Linked DNA regions of Victivallis sp. Marseille-Q1083. The protein of the gene in region 2 interacts with the protein of the main gene of each other region in a pairwise test. Links are inferred from orthologs where the notes say so. Each region holds a gene or a part of one and is shown on either strand. Other genes may lie near its edges. The genes, in order: rpe and eno.

Region 1 (7,487 bases), on a different replicon or contig from region 2:
GCCCGCACCTTGCCGCCGATCGCCGCCCGTTCCGTTTCGATGCTGACCGGATCGCCGATTTCCAGTCCGCAATCCGCCGTCACCGACGCCAGCGCCACCGCAACGCCGAGTGACGGGGCGAAGGCGCCGCTGGTCACCGTTCCGATAGTCCGGCCTCCGGCCCGGACGGCATATCCGCCGCGGGCCGCCCGGCGGCCTTCGCAGCCGATGCCGATCAGCCGCCGCCGCACGCCGGCCTTTTCCAATGCCGCCCGTCCGACAAAATCCCGGCCGGGCTGTTCCGCCAGCTTCAGCAGCGGCGCGGCGCCGACATCCAGCGGCGTCACTTCCGGCGTCAGTTCATGGCCATAGAGCGAATAACCCATCTCCAGCCGCAACGTGTCGCGGGCGCCCAGTCCGGCCGGCTTGACCGGTTCCACCTCCAACAGCCGATCCCACATCGCTCCGGCTTTTTCGACATCGAAGTACAATTCGAATCCCAGTTCGCCGGTATAGCCGGTGCGGCTTAAAATACAGCGAACTTGCGCAATTTCCAGTAGCGTCCAGTGAAAATATTTCGGAAGTGATGCGGCGGGGACGCCGAGCTGCGCCAATACCTCGGCGCTTCGCGGGCCCTGCAGATCCAGTTTGGCCAGGCCGTCCGACAAATCCACCAGCGTCACCCCCGCCGGCAGCAGGGCGCGCAAATGGGCCGCATCGGCGGCCCGGGTTCCGGCGTTGACCACCAGAAAACAATCGTCCGCCGCCATCCGGTAAACCACCAGGTCGTCCAGCACGCCGCCGGCGTCGTTCAGCAGAAAATTATAGCGGCAACTGCCGATCGGCTGATCCAGCACCGGCCGGGCCAGCAACCGGTCCAGCGCCGCCACGGCTCCGGTTCCCCTGATTTGAAATTCCCCCATGTGGCAGATGTCGAACAGCGACACCGCATTCCGGGTATGTTGATGTTCGGCGATGATGCCGTCCGAATATTGCACCGGCATTTCCCATCCGGCAAACGGCACCATCCTGGCGCCCAGCGCCACCTGGCGGCCGGCCAGCACCGTCCGCTGTAATTGCTCACTCATAAGCCATCAATCCTGTTATTCTGCTCGAAACAGCGAACGCCGGAAAACCGGCGTCCGCAACTCAATTTTTTTTGCATACAGTCCGCAGCGTTTATTTTTGCCCCTTCAACCGGGCGATTGCCGCCTTCATGCCATCCGGATGACGGAATACCGCCGTGCCGGCCACCAGCACCCCGGCCCCGGCATCCACCGCCGCCGAAACCGTATGTTCGTCGATGCCGCCGTCCACCTCCAGAAGGATCGGCAGCGCCAAGTCGTCGATCCGTTCCCGCAGCGCCCGGATTTTCGGCACCATATTGGCCATGAAACTCTGGCCGCCGAAGCCCGGCTCCACGGTCATGACCAGCACCAGATCGATTTCCGGCAGGTACGGGTGGATTGCCTCCGGCGGAGTTGCCGGTTTCAACGAGATCCCGACGGTGCAACCGGCCGCCCGGATCGCTTTGATGACCGCCAGCGGATCGTTTTCACTTTCCAGATGAAACGTCAGATGATCGGCGCCGGCCTCCGCGAATGCCGTCACGTATTTCAACGGCTCGGCAATCATCAGATGCGTATCGAAAATCAATTCACTGCAGGGCCGGATGCTCTTCAGCACCGGCGGCCCCATCGTCAGATTGGGGACGAAGTGGCCATCCATGATATCCAGATGCAACAGGTCCGCCCCGGCAGTCGTCACTTCGGCAATCTGCCGGTTCAAGTCGCCGAAATCCGCCGCCAGCAGAGACGGCGACACCTTCAAACCATTTTGAGCCAAGCAACGGATATCGCGCATGATTCGCCCCCTTGCACAGTCCTTATTCGTTGAGTGCCTTGTCCAAGGCTTCCGCCTGCTGGATCAACTTCAGGAAATCGGCTTCCGGATAACGTTTTTGCGTCTGGATCGCACTGACGATCGCCTTGCAGTTGTCCAGATTTTCCGCTTCGATGGCTTCGACGCTGCCGTCGGCAAAGATCACATTGACCTCACTCAAATGATTGCCCGGCTTGTCGAACAGGATCGGCAGCGTGCCGTTGGTGTCCGCTCCACCCAGATAGACATAGGAGTTGTTCGCTTCCGAAACCGAATCCCAATCATCGGCAATATCCTCCAACCCTTCCGGACAAACGAGCCACTCCAGAGCCTCCGGGTCGTCACCGAACGCTTCCTGCAGACCGGCCAAGCCGTCCGCCGCCGGATATTTGCCGTCATGGGTGGCGGCGTAACGGCGCAATCCCATCTTCAGATTCGCCAATTGCAGTCCGCAGTCCGCCACGCTGTCGTCGGACCATTCGTAATCGTCCTCATCACCGTCCCAGCCCTGGGTGTGTCCGAACTGCTGCGCATAGATCTTGGCGCCGACAATCACCTGCGGAATGACGACGAGGGCTCCTTTGCTCAACAGCGAGGCTTCGCTGAATTCCTGCGTCCCCTTGTTGACCATCCGGCAGCCGTCGGCATCGATATTCAGCACGCCGAATCCTCCGGTGTGGTAGATGAAATCACCGAAATTGAACTCTTTCTGCATTTCCATGAACGGCATGTTTTTGAGGAAGTCTATCATGAATTCCGGCAGTCTCGAACCGACGAATACCACCATATCGCCAGACTCCGGCAGCCCTTTGGTCAGCAGTTGATAATCCGCCTGGCCGGCCAGAGTCGGCACTTCGCCGGCTGCCGCCTTGGCCAGATAATCGATCACTTCCGGATTGGAGACCAGCAGCAGCGCATTGTCGGCCTTGCTGAAGGCGAGCGTCATGAATTCCGGCAGCACCCCGGCCGGCACCAGCGGTTCCAGCCGGCCATCCACTTCGACGAAAGAGCCGGTCGGCACCAGCTTGGTTTGCATCAACTGAAAAAGCGCGTTGTCCCGGTCGCTGATCTGAACGGCGAAAGCCGGCACTTCGCCGCCGTCTTCCTGCGGCAGGAAAAACAGTACGAAACGGATTTCTCCCGAAACCGCCTTGATGAGCTGGGCCGGCGTCAGAGCGGAGTCTTTTCCGATCGGCTGATCCAACTGACCGGTCACTGCCATCACCGCTTCGTCCGGCAGCATGCCGGAATGCAGCATTTCATTGAAAATCGCGTCGATATTCAGCGTCATCACGCCGGCTTCCACGGTTCCGGCCGGCAATTTGCCCAAATCCGCGGCAGGGAACTTCTGCTGGGCGGCCAGCCACTGCCAGAAGCCGCGGGCTTCCATATTCCGGTTGCGGGCCAGAAACATCTTGTTGTTGTACAATTTTTTGTTGTCGGCCAGCGTTTCCGGCAACCGGACCGAGCTGAATCCCCAGCCTTCGACCTGGTCGATACCGGCAAGAGCGACCGCCAGTCGGACTTTTTCCATGATCTGGCCAAGCTGAAGCTTGAAGGAGTCATCCATATCATCGGCCACCAGCCAGCCGACGATGTCGTTGATCGTCTCCGGCAGATTTTCAGCCAATTCATTGGTGGCGGCAATTTCGTAATAACAGCCGCCGCGATCGAGCTCTTCGGCAACGGTATTGAAAATCTTTTCCGACTCTTCCGCCGGCGTTGCCGCCAGCGCTCCATTGATCAAAACAGTCGCTCCCAGAAAGGCTCCGGTCCAACCTGAAATTTTTCTCAGCATCGCATCTCTCCCTATTGTTTGATATCCCGTTACCCGAATTTTATTGTTCCGGCAACGAATCCTCACCAACCGCTCGATTCCATTACTGTAAATGGCCAACATGGTTTTGTCAATCACCGCCCGCGCGCTTTCAAGCAAAAGAACCGTCCGGCCGCCGGCAAGCCGTTTATTACAATGGCTCCGGCGCCATTTCCGCTTGGCCCGCCGCTTCCGGCTCCGGTTCGCCGGACTGCAAGCAGCCGTCGCACAAATAGTCGATTTTGTCCGCCAACCCGGCGATTTTGTCATTGTGGGTGATCATGACGATCGTCCGCCGCTCCCGGCGGCACAAAGCCTGGAAGACCTCCAGAATTTCATTGCCGGTCGCCGAATCGAGGTTGCCGGTCGGTTCGTCGGCCAGCAGCAATTCCGGATCGTTGATGAGCGAGCGGGCGATCGCCGCCCGCTGCTGCTCTCCGCCGGACAGCTCTCCCGGCCGGTGGCGCAGCCGTTGGGCCAGCCCCATCCGGCACAGCAGCTCTTCCGCCTTTTGACGCCAGTTGCCGCGCCGGTGGGCCAGCATCGCCGGCAGCATGACATTTTCAACGATCGAGAGTTCCGGCAGCAAATGATAGCTCTGGAAGACGAACCCGATCTTTTCGCTGCGGAAACGCGCCGCCGCCCGGCCGGAAAGCGAAGCATAATCCACGCCGGCACAGCGAATGTTGCCGCCGTCCGGCCGCTCCAGGATCCCGAGCAGATTCAGCAGCGTCGTTTTGCCGGAACCGGACGCGCCCAGCAGCGCCGTCCAACTGTGCCGCCGCACTTTGAAATTGATGTCGCGCAGCACTTCAATCCGGCGCGGACCGATCTGGTAGCCTTTGCGCAGGCCGGCGGTTTCGATCATATATTCATCCGTCATCGTCTCACCTCATTCATAACGCAATGCTTTGGCCGGGTCCAGACAGGCGGCCCGCAGGGCCGGGATCACCGCTCCCAGCGTGCAGAGCGTCACCGAGGCGATGAAAATCAGCGCCACGTCGAACGGCACGATATGGGCCGGCATCTCGCTGAAGAAATAAATTTCCTTCGGGAAGAAATCGTGCTGCATCAGCCGGCCGATGCCGTGCAGAATGTCGTTGCGCCAGAAAATCACCGACCAGCCCAGCGCAAAACCGAGCAGATTGCCGACCACGCCGACGAACGTTCCCTGCAGGATGAAAATCAGCATCAACTGACCGCCGCCGGCGCCGAGCGCCTTGAGGACGCCGATTTCGCGCGTTTTCTGATAGACGCTGGAAATCAACGTATTGGCGATGCTGAATGCCGCCACCAGCACGATAAAGACCAACAGGTAGAACATCATGCCCTTTTCCATCGCCAGCACGCCGAGCAACTGCCGGTTCAAATCTTTCCAACTGGCGATCCACATATGCGGCAATTTCTCCCGCAACGCTTTGACGTCCTTTTCGACACCGAACGGTTCCGCCACATAGCCGTAAACGGTCGACACCGCTCCCCACGGCATATTGAACAGTTCGGCGGCGTCGTCACGGTTGAGGAACAGGATGTTGCTGTCGAAATCGTATTTGTCGAACGAATATATTCCCGCCACCTTCAATTCCATCGGCAGGTACACTTCCTCTTCCTTGAAATGGAAACTGCCGTCCTCATCGACGTTGAACATGCCGGCGATGCGTTCCTGCGAGTGCAGCAGCAATTTGCGCCCGACATCCAGCCCCATCTCCCTGGCAATCGTTTCACTGACGACGATTTCGCCCGGCTGCAGCTCGAAGCTGCCGCGCCGCAGCACATCGCCGAGTTTCATCCGCTGCATGAAATCGGCCGGATCGATGCCGAGGACCGTCTTGGGCAGCAGCCGTTTGCCGTTCTGCACCATCGCGAAATTCTGAACGACGCCGGCTGCCTCGCCGCCGACGGCTCTGACCGCGTCAATTGCCGCCTGCGGATTGGCGATGTAATTGGCGTAGCTGCTGCGGATTTGCAGATGCGCCTGGGTCTGCAGCAATTTTTCTTTCATTTCATCGGTAAAGCCGGTCATTACCGCCAGCACCACCATCAACACCGCCACGCCGAGGGTCACGCCGAGGATCGACAAAATCGTGATGATCGACAATGCATTGCGTTTCGGGCGCAAATAACGCCAGGCCAAAAAAAGTTCACTGTTCATGCTTGTTCCGCCCAATCCTCCGGTTCCGTTGCTCAAAATAATCGAATTATCGCATAATTTACTGTTAAAAACGGACAAATAAAACTATAGTAAGGAGAATATGACGGATTATTTGCAATTTTTTTGGAAAGGTTACCATGCCGAATCTTCAGTCAAACGAACCTTCGCCGCACCCGCTGCCGGAATTGCTGGCGCCGGCCGGGACGCTGGCCACCGCGCTCGCCGCTTTCGACGCCGGAGCGGACGCCGTTTATGCCGGGTTGCCGAAATTCACCGCCCGGGAACGCAGCGAAAATTTTACCGCCGATCAATTCGCTCAACTGGTTGAATACGCTCACAAGCTCAAACGCAAAGTATATGCGACGTTGAACACGCTGATCAAGGAGAAAGAACTGCCGGAGCTGGTCGGTTATCTCGGTGATCTGGCGACAATCGGGCCGGATGCCGTCATCGTCCAGGACCTCGGCGTGCTGCACATCATCCGGGAATATTTCCCGGGGCTGGAGATCCACGCTTCCACCCAGATGGGCATTCACAATCTTCCCGGCATCCGTTTTGCCGAGGCTTCCGGCGTCAAACGGGTCATTCTGGAACGGCAGTTGCCGCTGGATGAATTGAAGATGCTCAAGGCGTCGACCCAGCTGGAATTGGAAGTGTTCGTCCACGGTGCTTTGTGCTGTTCCCTGTCCGGCCAATGTCTCTTTTCCAGCTGGCTCGGCGGTTACAGCGGCAATCGCGGCAAATGCAAACAGCCGTGCCGGCGGCGATTTTTCAGCCGAGAGGGCAACGGCTTCTTCTTTTCCACCCAGGACCTCTGCACGCTGGAGCTGATTCCGGAATTGAAAAAGCTCGGCATCGCTTCACTGAAAATCGAGGGGCGTCTGCGGCAGGCCGATTATGTTTACAACGCGGTCAGCGCCTACCGCAAAGTGCTGGACGCCTCCGGCGACACGCTCGACCGTAAAACGCTTGGCGAAGCCCGCAATCTGCTCAGCGAGACCTGCGGCCGCAAATGGTCGCAGGGTTTTTTCAGCCAGGAAGCGATGGCGACCTTGATCCAGCATGATACGCTGGGTGCCACCGGCACCCTGTGCGGCAAGGTGGAACGGGTGCTGCCGAACGGTTTTGGTTTCAAAGCCGCCCGCAAAGTGCACATCGGCGACCGGCTGCGGGTTCAGCCGGCCAGCGGCGATGAAGGGCCGGCATTGACGGTGACCAAGCTGTTTGCCGACAGCGAGCCGGCCCGGAAGGTCTTGCCCGGCCAATATTGTTTCATCTGCTGTGACAAGGAGGTTGTGCCGGGCGGCTGGATTTTCAAAATCGGCGCCAGCATTCCGGAGCGTTCGCTTGAACTGCCGCCGGTGCGGACCAAACTGGAGCTGGCCGTCCGGCTGCGCCGGGATGAAATTTCGGTTGAAGTCATCAATGCCGAGGAGTCGTTCATCTGGCGCCGGGAACTGGATTTGCCGCCGGCCGCCAAACACGCCCTGACGCCGGAAACGTTGGAACGCGAATTTGCCGCCGGCAATTCCGAACAATACAGCGCCGCCGTCGTTCGGGCCGAAGTCGACGGTGATTATTTTCTGCCGGCCAGTGAGTTGAAAAAACTTCGCCGCGCCTGCTGGGAATTTATCAAAGCGGAACTCTCGCCGCTGTCAC
Region 2 (7,457 bases):
CCGGGAGACCAGCGTCTGCAGTTCCTCGATGACCTGGTATTCGCTCAGCGCCTGGAAGCGGTCGAACGGTGTCTGGTCCGGCAATTCGACGAAACGCAGCGCCGACAACAGACGGGGCTGCATTCGGTTCAGGATCGCGGCGGTCCGGATGGCATGGCCGGCGGAATATTCCGTCCCGCCCAGTCCCAGCAGAATCATCACCGAACAGCGCAGCCCGGATTGCTGGGCCTGGCGGACCGCTTGCACCATGCCCTCCGCCGATTCCGTTTTACCGACCCGGTCCAGCAGCTGCTGGTCGCCGCTTTCCAGGCCGATATAGAGCGTATGGAGTTTCGATTGCCGCAGTTGCCGCAGTTCCGCCTCGGAATATTTGAGAATGGAACTGGCGTTGGCATAGATGCCGACGCGGGCCAGTTGCGGAAAGAGTTCGTTCAAATTTTGCAGATAACGCTGCAAACGTTCGAACGGCAGGAACATCACGTCGCCGTCCGCCAGAAAAATCCGGCGGGCAGCCGGATAGCGCCGGGCGCCGGAGACGAACTCCTGCCATACTTCTTCCGGCGGGCGCGGCGCGTAACGCACCGTTTTGTACATGCCGCAGAAACGGCAGCAATTGTGCGGACAGCCGTAAGCCACTTGAAAAATCAAACTGTCCGCTTCCGCCGGCGGCCGGAACAACGGTTCACGGTAATGAATCATCGTTCAATTCCAGCCGAACATCCAGACATTCAAATATCGATTGCAAAGCACCCAGATCAGCAATGCCAGCAGCAGCACGCCCAGACAGCCGATGCCGGAACGGGCCCGCTGGGGCTCTCCGGCCGGCCAGCGGGTGCCGCAGTGGTTGCAGACCATTTCGATGTCGCTGCCGCCGAGCAACCCCAGCAGCAGGCCCCACCAGCCGAACAATAACCAGCCCAGGCAGCCGCAGCCGGGACTGTATTCCCTTCGAACCGCTGAAATTTGGGTCGAGCCGCAATTCGGACAGCGAACCGGCGGGGCGGACGGTTCCGGTTCGGTCATGGTACCGCAGTTTGGACAGTAATGCTGTCCGGCTTCCAGTTGGCTGCCGCAGTGATCGCATTGTTTCATAAAAACATCTCCATTTGGTTTTAACATATCACCGCCGGAAGCGACTGCAAGTTTCCGAAGGAAAAAAATGAGCTTGCTCATTTGCATTCCGCCCCGGCGCGATACATCTTATGACAAGATTTTTTGATTTGAAATGATCAATTCAGCAGTGAGGAGACCCATGAATATTGTCATCATCGGCGGCGGCTGTGCCGGCTTTGAAGCGGCGCTGGCCGCACGGCGGCAGAATCCGGATTGTGCCATTCAATTGTTCAGCGAAGAGAGTGTCCGGCCTTATCGCCGGCCGGCCCTGCCGCGTTTGCTGACCGAAACCGTCCCGGATTTGCAGTTTTATCTGAAGGATGAAGCATTTTTTGCCGAACAGAAAATCGAATTGGTCCTGAATCGAAAAGCGGTGGAAATTGATCGCGACGCCCATCTGGTGCGATTCGCCGACGGGTCCAGCGCCGATTATGATAAATTGTTGCTGGCGACCGGCTCCAATCCGTTTCGACCGCCGGTTGAAGGCAGCAGCCTCGAAGGCGTGCTTTGTTGCCGCTCTTTGATCGATGTGAAACGGATTGCGGCGGCGATTGAAGGCGGCGCGAAGCGCATCGTCGTCATCGGCGGCGGCTTGCTGGGATTGGAATTGACCGACAATCTATTGAAGGCCGGGATGACGGTAACGGTGGCCGAAGGCTGTCCGACCATTCTGCCCAAGCAACTGGACAGTGAAGGCGCCGCACTGCTGGCGCAGTCGATCGCGGCGCAACCGGGGCTGTCGGCTCATTACGGCGCCTGTGTGCAGGCGCTGCTCGGCAAAGAACGGGTGACGGAAGTGGCGTTGGCGGATGGCGCGGTGGTGCCGGCCGATCTGGTCATTTTGTCGGTCGGCGTCCGTTCCAATGCCGCGCTGGCGGAGCGCGCCGGATTGCCGGTCGAGCGCGGGCTGGTCGTCGATGAGCATTTGCAGAGTGCCGATCCGGATATTTACGGCGCCGGCGACTGTGCATCGGTTGCCGGATTCTGTCCGGGGTTATGGCCGGTGGCGCGGGATCAGGGACGGGCGGCAGGCATCAATATGGCCGGCGGCGCCGCCGCGTTTCAACCCGGCAATTATCCGGCCCGGCTGGTGGCGTTCGGCACCAAGCTGTTCAGTATCGGTGACAACGGCGCCGGGACCACCGGGGCCATCCAGGTGGCCGATCGGATCTATCGCCGGTTGAGTTTCGATGCGCAGGAACGGCTGTGCGGCGTTATCCTGATCGGCGAAATCGGCGATGCTGCCAGATTGCAGCAGGCGTTGGAGCAAAAAATGACCCGGACGGAGTTGCAAAATAATAATTTGCTGATATAATGGATGAGGTAGAGCAGTAATTGCAGTTTTAATTTCGAAAACAATCTGGAGGAAGCATCATGTCGACAATCAGCACCATCCATGCCCGGGAAATTCTCGATTCGCGGGGCAATCCGACCGTCGAAGTCGAAGTGGTTCTGGAAAGCGGCGCCGTCGGCTCGGCGGCGGTGCCGTCCGGCGCCTCGACCGGCAGCAACGAAGCGCTGGAATTGCGGGACGGCGACAAACAGCGTTATGGCGGCAAGGGCGTATTGAATGCTGTCAAAAACGTCAATGAAATTATCCAGCCGGAATTGGAAGGCATGGATGCGCTGGACCAGCTCGGCATCGATCAGACGATGATCGAACTGGACGGTACTGCGACCAAGAGCAAACTCGGAGCCAACGCCATTCTCGGGGTTTCGCTGGCGACGGCCCACGCGGCGGCCAATTATTTGAACCTGCCGCTGTTCCGCTATCTCGGCGGAGTCAACGGCAAAGTTTTGCCGGTGCCGATGATGAATATCATCAACGGCGGATCGCATTCGGATGCGCCGATCGCTTTTCAGGAATTCATGATCCGGCCGGTGGGTGCCGAGTCATTCAGCTCCGGGCTGCGCATCGGCGCGGAAGTGTTCCATGCGCTGAAAAGTATTTTGAAGGAAAAACGCCTGAGTACTGCCGTCGGCGATGAAGGCGGTTTTGCCCCGAATTTCAGCGGCGGCACCGAGGAAGCGCTCGGTTGCATCCTGAAGGCGGTTGAGTTGGCCGGTTATGCGCCGGGAACGGATGTGAAAATTGCGCTCGATTGCGCCGCTTCGGAATTTTTTGCCAACAACATTTATGATTATACGAAATTCGAAGGGGCTTCCGGCGCCAGACGGGATGCCGCCGGGCAGGTGGATTATCTCGAAAAATTGATCGATTCCTATCCGATCGATTCCATCGAGGATGGCATGGCGGAGAACGATTGGGAAGGCTGGCAGCATCTGACCGAACGGCTCGGCGGCCGCTGTCAGTTGGTCGGCGATGACCTCTTTGTCACCAATGTCAACTATTTGGCCAAGGGAATCGCCATTGGCGCCGCCAATTCCATTTTGATCAAAGTCAATCAGATCGGTACTTTGACCGAGACGCTGGATGCTATCGAGATGGCGCACCGGGCCGGTTATACGGCGATCATCAGCCATCGTTCCGGCGAGACGGAGGACACTTCCATCGCCGACATCGCGGTGGCGACCAATGCCGGCCAGATCAAGACCGGCTCGCTGTCGCGGACCGACCGGATCTGCAAATACAATCAACTGCTGCGGATTGAAGAGATGCTTGGCGCGATGGCGCGCTACGGCTGCTAATCGCGAAGGCAGTGGTTCTCAAACCTGGTCCCGGACGGAATGAAATCCGGCCGGGACCAGGTTTACCGGCCTTGCGCGGCTGATGATTACGGCTGCGGGGTCCGGCGTAACGTTGCCATGACCGGACGATGGTCGGAAGCCATCACTTCGCCGATGACCTGGTGGCGGACGATTTCGAAAGCATTTTTGGGCGTGAAAGCGATATAATCGAGTTGTTGTTCCGGTTGGTCGGCCGGCCAGGATTTACTGCCGCCGTGATCGTTGGTCAAGGTCCAGTTTTTTCGCAGCGCTTCGATGCAGGCGGCATCCGGCTCCTGATTCAGATCGCCGACCAGAATTGCCGGATAATATTTTTTACTCTGCACCAGTTGGTCGATTGCGTCGACGGATTGGAGGCGGAGGTCTTCCAGTTCCGGTTCCCAGACAAAATGGGTGACGATGAAATAGAACGGCTGTTCGGCGGCGACTTTGACGACCAGTGCGGCACGGGGTTCGGCGTTGCCGTCGCCGGGCAGCGGAAGTTTGTCGACGACTTCCAGCGGATATTTGCTGAGAACGGCATTGCCGTATTGGGAGGTGCCCTCGTGAAAGGCAACCGCCTTGATGAAGGCGGGGTGCATATTGAGCAATTGTCCCAGTTCCCGGGGGATGTCGCTGCGCTGGGAACGCGGATTGTTGATATCCACTTCCTCCAGACCGATGACATCCGCCCCGTTGGCGCGAATCACTTCCGCCAGGCGCGGCAGATTGAACTGGTCGTCCATGCCGATGCCGGCGTGGATGTTGTAGGTCATGATTTTGATCTCCTGCGGCGCAGCGGTACCGCAGCCGCCGATCAGGACGCCGGCACTCACCAGGCCCGGCAGCAAACAAAATTTCCCCAAACGCTTCATAATCGGTTCTCCGGTGTATAATAAGGTTCTCTCGTTGGTTTTACAATATGGGATAAACGGCAGTGTGTCAAGATCGGAAGCGAAATTTCGGCGAGAGTTGAGGAAATATGATACTTTTTCGGTCGCGTCATTTGCGAAGCGAGGCTTGAAGGTGTATTTTCCCCGTTGACTTATTGTTTGATTTGAGTTGATTTATGAACTGATAAGTGGAAACATAACATAGGAGACCCAAGAACATGTATCACTACACGGTATCGACTGCAATTTTGGCGGCGGATGGCAATGCGGAAGCGCAAAACGCGGCACCGGTGGCTCCGGCCGGCGGCGAACAGTTGCAGGTGACTATCGAAGGCCAGCAGGTGCCGGAAGAGGCGCCGGCGCAGCCGCAGGCCCAACAGGGCGGAATGCTCGGCATGCTGCCGTTCATCATTTTGATTGCCCTGATGTTCTTTCTGATGATTCGTTCGCAGAAAAAGCAGGCCAAGAAACGGCAGGAAATCCTTTCCCAGATCAAAAAAGGGGACAAAGTGGTCACCAATGCCGGTATTTACGGTGTGGTGCAGGAAGTGAAAGATCAGACTTATATTCTGGAAATTGCCGATAAAGTCCGGGTGGAAATGGTCAAGAACGGGGTGGCCGGCAAAGTCAATTCGGCGGAAGCGGCCGACGCCGGCAAAAACGCCTGAGAACCAAACCAGGCAGGCAACGGGGAATTATGAATAAGAAACCGTATGTATTGCGTCTTATCATCGCATTGGTGGTGGTGGCGATTTTTTCCTTTTCGATTTATCCGCTGACGCAGCGCGATTTTTACGATACGTTTCAGAATCTGTTGAAGGATCCGAACAGCGCCGAGGCGGCCGAATTGATCGCCGAAGCCAAATTGATGCAGGCGGCGGATGCGACGATTTATCCGTCGAATGCGCTGTTGGAGGCCGCCAACGCCAAAGGCATTCAATTGAAAAACCTGGTGAAAGGCAAGGATCTTCAGAACAACCGTGATGTCATCAGTCTGATCCGCAAGGAGAGCAGCAGTTCGATCCGGCTGGGTTTGGACCTCAACGGCGGGGTGGAGTTCATGCTGGAGCTGGTGCCGAATCAGGAGTTCCTGAGCAAATTCGAAGGCGCCGACAGCGAACAGTTGCAGAAGCGGATGCAAAGCGAGTTCAACAAATTCCGCGACCAGGCGATTGAAACTTTGCGCAAACGTCTGGAAGGGCAGAATATTTACGAAGCGGAAATCACCCCGGCCGGGGACAGTTTTATTGCTTTGCGGGTGCCGATCGTTGCCAAGGACGAAATGCTCAAGTTGATGGATATCATCAAGATGAGCGCCCGGCTGCGTTTCCACCTGGTTCATCCGCAGAACGACGAGTTGCGGAGTGCCTATCGGAGCGATCCGGAGCATTTTCAGGTACCGCCGGAATACATTCTCATGGAAAGCATCGAGGCGGATAAGGATGGCAACCCGTACAAGGAGGTGTATTTCCTGAAACGTCGCTGGGAGATGGACGGCCGGAATATTGTCGAAGCCTCCGCCAGCAAGGATATGTACGGCCAGTTGAGTATTTCCCTGGGGTTCGACAGTACCGGGACCAAGCGTTTTAGCGAAGTGACCAGTGAAAACATCGGTCGCCAGTTGGCGATCGTGCTTGACGACAAACTTTATTGCGCTCCGATGATCCGGGTGGCCATCACCGACGGACAGGCCCGGATTACCGGTGATTTTTCCCAGGAAGAGGCGAAAAATATCGCCGACGCCCTGGTCAGCGGCAGCATGCCGTTTCAGATCAATGTCGACGCGGTGTTCATCACCGACCCGACGCTCGGCAAGGACAATGTGGCCAACGGTATCTGGGCGGGGATTCTCGCTCTGGTCTGTACGATGTTGTTTGTCGGCGTCTATTATCTGCGCGCCGGTCTGGTGGCGGTTTTCGCGCTGGCGGTCAATATGATATTGGTACTGGGCATGATGGCCGCTTTCAGCGCGACGCTGACTTTGCCGGGTATTGCCGGTATTATTTTGACGATGGGGATGGCCGTGGATGCCAACGTGCTGATTTTCGAACGCATCCGCGAGGAGCTCAACGCCGGTAAAAATTTGGGAACCGCCATCGATCTCGGTTATCAAAAAGCATTCAGTGCAGTGCTGGATGCCAATTTGACCACTCTGTTCACCGCCCTGATTCTGATGTGGGTTGGGACCGGTCCGGTCAAAGGGTTTGCCATCACTTTGACGATCGGTATTGTTACCAGCATGTTTACGGCGTTGTTTCTGACCAGGCTGGTCTTCGATATCATCGGCCGCTACTTTAGCTTTAAGACGATGAAGATGTGTGCGTTTCTGTCGCATCCGAATTTCAATTTCATCGGCAAACGCAAAATTGCGTTCTGCATTTCCGGTGTTCTGATTGCCGGGACACTGATTCTCGCGGTTGTCAAGAATACGTCGATGTTCGGTGTCGATTTTACCGGCGGCACGCTGATCACCTTCAATTATCAGGAGCGGGTGCCGCAGGATGATATCGTCAAGGCATTGAAGAGTATCGGCTACGATGCCCGGGTGGCTTATAAGGAAAGCGCTTCGGTCGCCGACAACCGCAGTCTGGAAATCATGATCCGGGAGAATGAAAAAATCCAGCAGGATTTGGCGACCAGCAGTCCGAAAGAGAAAATCGCCGAATGTCTCAATCGGACATTTCCGGCGGCGCAATTCGACGGCGGCCAGGAATCCTCAGTCGGCGGTTTGATCGGTGAAGAGTTCAGCAAATCGGCGTTGATCGCCATTGCGATGTCTTTCCT

What was found.
Region 1: the proteins of eno (region 2) and rpe interact in binary tests that used the Escherichia coli proteins (3 or more experiments, as listed by UniProt). The link is inferred for Victivallis sp. Marseille-Q1083 from one-to-one orthologs.

Annotation. Positions count from the first base shown.
Region 1 is NZ_CAHJXL010000001.1:1,372,824-1,380,310, reverse strand. What follows is about bases 1-2,912. They hold rpe (ribulose-phosphate 3-epimerase), read right to left. Parts: upstream 1,843-2,912; coding sequence 1,159-1,842; downstream 1-1,158. Other genes in these bases: HWX74_RS05400 (hypothetical protein), read right to left, coding at 1,865-2,912; gcvT (glycine cleavage system aminomethyltransferase GcvT), read right to left, coding at 1-1,067. Outside these bases: more of HWX74_RS05400, read right to left, coding at 2,913-3,658; HWX74_RS05395 (ABC transporter ATP-binding protein), read right to left, coding at 3,828-4,559; HWX74_RS05390 (ABC transporter permease), read right to left, coding at 4,569-5,828; HWX74_RS05385 (U32 family peptidase), read left to right, coding at 5,966-7,487. UniProt on the Escherichia coli protein: Catalyzes the reversible epimerization of D-ribulose 5-phosphate to D-xylulose 5-phosphate.
Region 2 is NZ_CAHJXL010000002.1:824,980-832,436, forward strand. Bases 1,743-4,624 are described here. They hold eno (phosphopyruvate hydratase), read left to right. Parts: upstream 1,743-2,487; coding sequence 2,488-3,762; downstream 3,763-4,624. Other genes in these bases: HWX74_RS19420 (NAD(P)/FAD-dependent oxidoreductase), read left to right, coding at 1,743-2,428; HWX74_RS19430 (endonuclease/exonuclease/phosphatase family protein), read right to left, coding at 3,849-4,624. Outside these bases: HWX74_RS19410 (radical SAM protein), read right to left, coding at 1-699; HWX74_RS19415 (zinc ribbon domain-containing protein), read right to left, coding at 703-1,092; more of HWX74_RS19420, read left to right, coding at 1,253-1,742; more of HWX74_RS19430, read right to left, coding at 4,625-4,655; preprotein translocase subunit YajC, read left to right, coding at 4,892-5,341; protein translocase subunit SecD, read left to right, coding at 5,371-7,457. UniProt on the Escherichia coli protein: Catalyzes the reversible conversion of 2-phosphoglycerate (2-PG) into phosphoenolpyruvate (PEP). It is essential for the degradation of carbohydrates via glycolysis.